Linked DNA regions of Puniceicoccus vermicola. The protein of the gene in region 1 interacts with the protein of each later gene in a pairwise test. Links are inferred from orthologs where the notes say so. Each region holds a gene or a part of one and is shown on either strand. Other genes may lie near its edges. The genes, in order: recJ and H5P30_RS17415.

Region 1 (3,190 bases):
CGCAGTTCCGAAAAAAATAGCGGTGAACCCGAAGGTTCACCGCTAACGAAAGAGACTCCCTTTCCCGGAAGGAAAGGTCTTCCCGATAAGGGATTAAAGATCCTTGTACTTGCCGGTTTCGACTCCGCGAACCACGAGGTAGCTCACGTTGTACTTTTCACCAATGGCGGTCTTCGACATTCCAGAAGCCAAATCAGCGCTGATCTTATCGCGCAATTCGGCGGTCACGGTGGTGCGAGTACGACCGGAAGAAATGGAGGCTGACTTCTTGTTCAGCTGGGAAGGAGCGATCTTGAAGCGGACCATGAGGGCTTCGATCAGCTGTTTAGCGCTGTCGAACCCGCTGTCGGCGACTAAGCTGTCGAGCTTTTTGAGCTCCTTTTCTTGTTCCTCTTGCTTCTTGAGGAGTTCAGCTTTTTGCTTTTCAAGTTTAGCGGCTTCCTGTTCCAGCCGACGAATTTCACTACTGATGTCTTGTGTCATATTTTGGTACGTTAGTTCGAACAGGAATCTGTTCGAAGCATTTCATAACAAGCGCCTAAACCGATAAAGATCAAGGCGTAAATCAATATTTATTTAAATTAATTAGGCAAATTTTCGTTCACGGAACAGATATAAGAACAAGTATGGCAAAATTTTACGACATCTGGGAAATAAGAGATGCTCCAATAAGAGATATTGAATCAATTAAGAGCCAAACCGGTTTCTCCTTGATGGCCGCTCGCATATTAGTGCACCGCTTAGGAAAAACTCTTGAACAGGCTGAAGAGTGGATCTCTCCCCGACTGGAAAACATTCTCGATCCTTTTACATTACTTCATTGTGAAGAGGCTGCTGCACGATTGACACAATTCCTGCGTGAGAAGAAGTCCATAGGCGTCTTTTCCGATTATGACGTCGACGGGATCAGTAGTGCCGCCCTCATCTCGTGCGCGATCCGGGATCTCGGTGGAGAGGTCGAAGCATTTGTGCCCGACCGACTCGAGGAGGGATACGGCTTGAGCATCGCTGCACTGGAGCGCTCCTTTGCCGATTACCAGCCAGACTTGTTGCTCGTTCTCGACTGTGGCACCCGGTCCGAGGTCGAACTGGAGTGGATCGCTAAACAAGGAACTCAAGTCATCGTAGTCGATCATCATTCAAGGAATGATCAGCCGAAGTTGCCCGAGGATTGCTTAATGATTAATCCTCATTTGCCGGAGCAACTTCAACCTGAGTTTCAAAACCATTGCACGGTAGGTCTGGTCTTTAAGCTGGTGCATGCTCTTTTACGCAAATGGGATGAGTGTGTGGGTGGAGCCCGGGATCGAGTCAACCTTAAGGAACTTTTGGATCTCGTTGCCATGGGCACCGTGGCTGACCTCGTTCCTCTTCGCGGCGAGAACCGCGTATTTGTTCATCACGGACTTAAGCAATTGGCCAAAACGAACAATCATGGTTTGCGAGCCCTCCTCCAGGTCTCGGATGTGGACGTTAATAATCCGCTGAGCAGTTCGGATATTGGATTTCGCCTCGGTCCCCGGATCAACGCCGGGGGTCGGATCGAAACCGGTGCCCTGGCCCTGGATCTTCTCATGACCAAAGACAATCGCCTGGCCTTCGATCTTGCTCGCAAGCTCGATACAGTGAACAGCAACCGTCGAAGCATGGAGCGCCGTGTCTCTGGCAAAGCCATCGAAATGATCGGGGAAGAGCCACCGATGGGAATCGTAGTCTGGGATCGGGACTGGCATCCGGGAGTTGTAGGAATCGTGGCCGGTCGCTTGGCCCGGAAGTACCACCGACCAGCGATTGTCCTCGGTTGGGATGGAACCGGGTTCAAAGGGTCCGGGCGTGGCATTTCTGGACTCGATCTTCTTGAGGTCATGCAGACCTGCACCGTGAAGCCTCCCAAATGGGGCGGCCACCCCGCGGCGATGGGGATGAGCATCGAGGAAGAAGACCTCCCTGCTTTTGCCGAAGCCTTTTCCGCAGCGGTAACCTCCGAGTGCGGGGGCAAGCTTCCGCCAAAGAAGCTACGCATCGATGCCGTCACCGAACCTTCGGCAATATCCCGACACGAAATTCTCGAGATTGAAGCTCTGGGGCCGTTCGGACAGGAAAACCCCGAGCCGATCGTAGCCATCCACGGGGTTCGTCTGGAGGAGCCTGCCCGCTTGATGGGGCGCGACCATATTCGCTTCAACCTACCGGGCGCCTCGGGAATTCAAGTGATTGGATGGAGGATGGCCGAGCGGATGCCACCGGTTGGATCCGAAATTGATCTGGCTCTTCGTCTCAGCCGCTCTTGGTGGCGGGGCCGGGAATCCGTCCGTGGTGAGCTCGTGGATTGGCGTCAGGCTGAACCGTTGCCATCCTAACTCAAATCTTCCCTTCTATGTTCAATCGATCGATCAAGGCTCTCTTTCGCTCTATCGCAGCGACATTCTCTTCCCTGCTTCATTCGGAACCAGCACCGACGGAGCAGGATATCGGGTACAATCCGGCTTTTGAACGTTGCCTTTTTGATATCTGGATGCCGGAGAGTGATGCTCCCACCGCCGCGATCGTCTATTTCCACGGCGGTGGATTTGTTAAAGGCTCCAAAGAAGGCATCGCTTTTCGGGATCAATTCATGGATCTGCTGAAAAAGGACATCGCCGTGATCTCCGCCGGCTACCCTTTTCTTGGAGATCATGGAAACGGTCGCAGCATCGGCCCCAGGGCCTATGAGGACATTGATCAGATTTTCCCCGAAATCTCTCCCCTCTTTGAATTTCTTCGCGAGCACTCGGAACGATTCAATCTGGATATGGGAAAAATAATGGTTTCCGGATCTTCCGCCGGAGCCGTGGTATCGGAATATCTGGTCTACCACGAAGACCTCGGACTGAAGGCCTGCTTAGCCATCCAACAGCCTCATTCGGTGGAGAGGGTTTCGGCCATGATGAAGAACGCGAAAGTGCCCTTGGTTCTCTACACCCGCTCAGATTACGAGGATGCGGTCCACAGTCCTGCCTACGCACTTGAAATGAAGGACTACTGTGAAAGCGAAGGGATCCCCTGCACAGTTTTTGGCTCCCCTGAGAGTGGCCTGCCCCGATTACCTGACGAGGAGGGCATCGTATCCTGGACGGTCGAACATGTCTTTTTGCCGTCTCTGAAGGAAACCGAAGTGCCACTGCCGGAGTCCCGATAATTCGCTCACCTT
Region 2 (3,470 bases), on another replicon or contig:
AAGTTGCCCCTTTCTGTGGTGTTGCGGTGCCGGGTGCGTTATTTTTCGGACGGGATGGTGCTGGGATCAGAGGATTTTGTGCGGGAGTTCCTGAAGGATGAGCCGGATGGGAAGCGGGCGCGAAGACCTCATCCGCTGCGGGGAAGTGACTGGCAGGGGCTATCGGTCGGCACTGGACTTCGGAAAAGTATATTTGGGTAGGCAGAAAGATTTCATTTCCCGGTTTTTGGGGAAATGTTTACCTTTCTGGCCGATTTCTAGGGCTCTTTAAGAGCTCTTCGCCTGCTTCTTGGTCGCTTTTTTGGCGGCTTTCTTGGCCGGGCGGGGCGGGAACTCGAAACCGAGTTTGCCTTTTTCTTTCAGGACCAAAAATGCGTCGAATTTCCGTTTGGTTCGATTGGACCGGAATCCTTCGACCAAATCGGTCTTTCCATCGGTAAGAAGCTTTTGGAAAACCGGGCGTTCGATCGTTTTACCGAGGATATTGCGTCCAAATTGGAAATCACAATTATCCCGGTCTTTTGCACGTTCTGCGCAAATATAGGCGTTGGGTGCCTCGTGAACCGGGGCGCCGCAGATCGGACATTCGCCGACGACCTCGGCGTTGCTGATGTCCACTTCGCCAGCTTCTCCGTCTCCGGAATCCCCGAAATCGAGTTCGACGCGCCAGGAGCCGTTGTCTTTCTGGACCAGCTTCAAGATCGCGGAAAAGGCCTTGCCCATTTTCGAGCGGAAACCGTCGAGAGGGCCGATTTGCTTCTTCTCCAAAAGTTCTGCGACTTCCTCCTCAGTGATCGCCCGGTTTCCGATGACCTTGTTGACCTGTAGGGCCGGAATCTTCCGGTTGTTGACCGAGACGGTGTCGGTGGAAACGTAGGCTTTGAAGGTCTCTTGAAGATTTTCGTCGTTGGTGATCGACTTGAGCGACGATTCGATCGGAGGCGGAGGGTTCTTGAGGGCATCCGTGATCTGACGGGTGATATCCTCGATCCCTTTCATGAACTCCTTGCGATCGAGATGACCTTCTTCGACCTGCTTCAGGCGGTATTCCCATTCGCCGGTGAGGGCGGGGCTGGTCAGGTGCTCGATGTCGAAAGTTCGGAGAAAATCGATGAGTGCTTCGCCCTTGGGAGACGGGAGGAGCTCCTTGCCGTCCTTCTCCAAGTATTTTTGGTGGACTAGGTTGTCGAGGATTCCAGCACGCGTGGCCGGCGTTCCCAAACCGCGTTCACGCATCGCTTCGGCGAGATCGTCGTCTTCGACCTGTTTTCCGGCGTTTTCCATGGCCGAAAGAAGGGTCGCTTCCGAATAGCGGGGCGGCGGACGGGTTTGATCTTCTTTGACCTCCACTGAATCGACTCCGGCAGGAACGGGTTGCTCCTGATCCTTCGGCAAGGCTGGAATGGTGTCTGCAGCTCCGGTGCTCTTTCCGTAAACGGCGAGCCAGCCTGGTTCTGCGAGGACCTTTCCGTCGGTGCGGAAGGTATGTCCAGCGACCACGGATTCCCGAGTGGTAACGTCGTACTCGGCGGGAGGGTGGAAGACGGCTAAAAACCGGCGGACGACCATGTCGTAAATTTTCTGCTCGGCGTCGTTGAGTGAACGGGGCTTCTGGTCGGTGGGAATGATCGCAAAGTGATCGCTGATCTTCTTGTTGTTGAAGACGCGTTTGTCCTTCGGATCGATCCGGTTCTCAGAGAGAATATAGTCAACGTGCGGTTTGTAGGTGTCCGGCAGTTGGGCCATCGCATCGCGGCAAGAACTTCCATAGTCCTCGGGGAGGGCACGGGAGTCCGTTCGCGGATAGGTCAACATCTTGTGGCGCTCGTAGAGTGCCTGGGCGATGGAAAGAGTGTTGGCTGCGGAGAATCCGTAGCGATTGTTCGCTTCCCGCTGAAGGGTCGTCAGGTCGTAGAGGCGAGGAGCGGCCTGTTTCGAACGCTTCTTTTTCTCGGTGACCGATGCTTCGCCGCCGTTGCGGACTTCTTCTGCGATGCGCTCGGCGTCGGGTTTTTCCCAGATGCGGGATACCCGGTCGTGCGGATTGGTCTCGTCCTTTTTGAAACCGGGCCGCTGGTAAGTTCCTTTGTAGGTGCCGGTTTCGAGAGAGAAGTCGGCGATGATTTCCCAGTAGGATCGGGGAACAAAGTTCCGAATCTCCTTCTCGCGGTCGCAGACCATGGCGAGGGTGGGAGTCTGGACTCGCCCGACGTTGGCGGCGGTGCCCCCGCGACGGCCGAAGGTGACGGTAGCTCCCCGGGTCGCATTGAGGCCGACGAGCCAATCGGCTTCCTGTCGGCTTCGCGCCGCGTCCTGCAGGTTCTGCATGCTGTCACCCTCTCGCAATTGCTCGAAGGCTCTGCGGATCGCATCGGGAGTCATGGACATCATCCAGAGGCGCTTGATGTCTTTTTTGACCTTCGCCTGATCCAGGATCAGCGTAAAGATCAACTCCCCCTCGCGACCGGCATCACAAGCGTTGATGATGGTGCCGACGTCCGGCCGCTTCATGAGCTTTTTCAGCTCCTGAAGCTTTTTTTTGGTCTTCTCAACGGGTTTGGTGCCGAAGGTCTTCGGAATGATGGGCAGGTTGTCCAAGGTCCACTTACTGTAGGCCTTGTCGATTTCCTGCGGCATCTTCAGCTCGACCAAGTGGCCGAGCGCCGAACTGATGACCCATTCGTCGTTTTCGTAAAAGTCCCCAGTCTTTGGGACGCGTCCGAGGACCTTGGCCAGGTCTCCGGCTACGGAAGGTTTCTCTGCAATTACAAGTTTCTTCATGCCGGAGGAGGGGCCTATCCCTTAGGAAAGGCTGGAAAGAATGGTGTCGAGGTTGTCGAGGAGCTCGCGCATGGTTTCTTCCGTTTCATCCCCCATGTTGGAGATGCGGAAGGTCTTGCCCTTGAGCTTTCCGTAACCGATGTCGATCACCATCTTGAACTCCTCCTTGAGTCGCTTGTTGATGGCGGCGAGATCAAGGTCGCGGGTGTTGCGAACGCAGCTGAGAGATTTGGAAGCGTATTCGGGCTTCGGCAGGAGCTCGAAGCCGTTTTTCTCAACCCATTGGTGAACCATGGCGTTGAGATCGGCATGACGCTGGTAGCGGTTTTCCAGTCCTTCATTCTCGATGTCTTCGATCTTCGAACGAAGAGCGTAGATCAGCGGAATCACTGGAGTGCTCGGAGTCATTCCTTTTTCGTGGTTCTTCAGGAATTCCTCGAAGTCAAAGTAGTAGCCGCGGGTGTCCACTGTCTTGGACCGCTCGATGGCGCGTTCAGAAACGGAGAGAAGGGCGAGGCCGGGGGGCATTGCCAGCGCTTTCTGGGAGCCCGTGAGGAGAACGTCGATGCCGAGCTCATCTTTGTGCATCGGGACGGCCGTAAAGGAGGAAACGGTGTCGACGATCGAGAAGACCTCCGGAAAATCGCGAAGGACCGCCATGATCTCGGGGAGAGGGTTCATGACGCCGG

The links.
Region 2: the proteins of recJ (region 1) and H5P30_RS17415 interact in binary tests that used the Escherichia coli proteins (3 or more experiments, as listed by UniProt). The link is inferred for Puniceicoccus vermicola from one-to-one orthologs.

What each region holds. Positions count from the first base shown.
Region 1 is NZ_JACHVA010000086.1:61,504-64,693, reverse strand. What follows is about bases 170-3,036. They hold recJ (single-stranded-DNA-specific exonuclease RecJ), read left to right. Parts: upstream 170-713; coding sequence 714-2,360; downstream 2,361-3,036. Other genes in these bases: H5P30_RS11305 (alpha/beta hydrolase), read left to right, coding at 2,378-3,036; H5P30_RS11315 (hypothetical protein), read right to left, coding at 170-483. Outside these bases: more of H5P30_RS11315, read right to left, coding at 94-169; more of H5P30_RS11305, read left to right, coding at 3,037-3,178. UniProt on the Escherichia coli protein: Single-stranded-DNA-specific exonuclease.
Region 2 is NZ_JACHVA010000127.1:123,313-126,782, reverse strand. The notes cover bases 25-3,171. They hold H5P30_RS17415 (DNA topoisomerase III), read right to left. Parts: upstream 2,782-3,171; coding sequence 268-2,781; downstream 25-267. Other genes in these bases: H5P30_RS17410 (pyridoxal-phosphate-dependent aminotransferase family protein), read right to left, coding at 2,803-3,171; H5P30_RS17420 (transposase), read left to right, coding at 25-201. Outside these bases: more of H5P30_RS17420, read left to right, coding at 1-24; more of H5P30_RS17410, read right to left, coding at 3,172-3,470.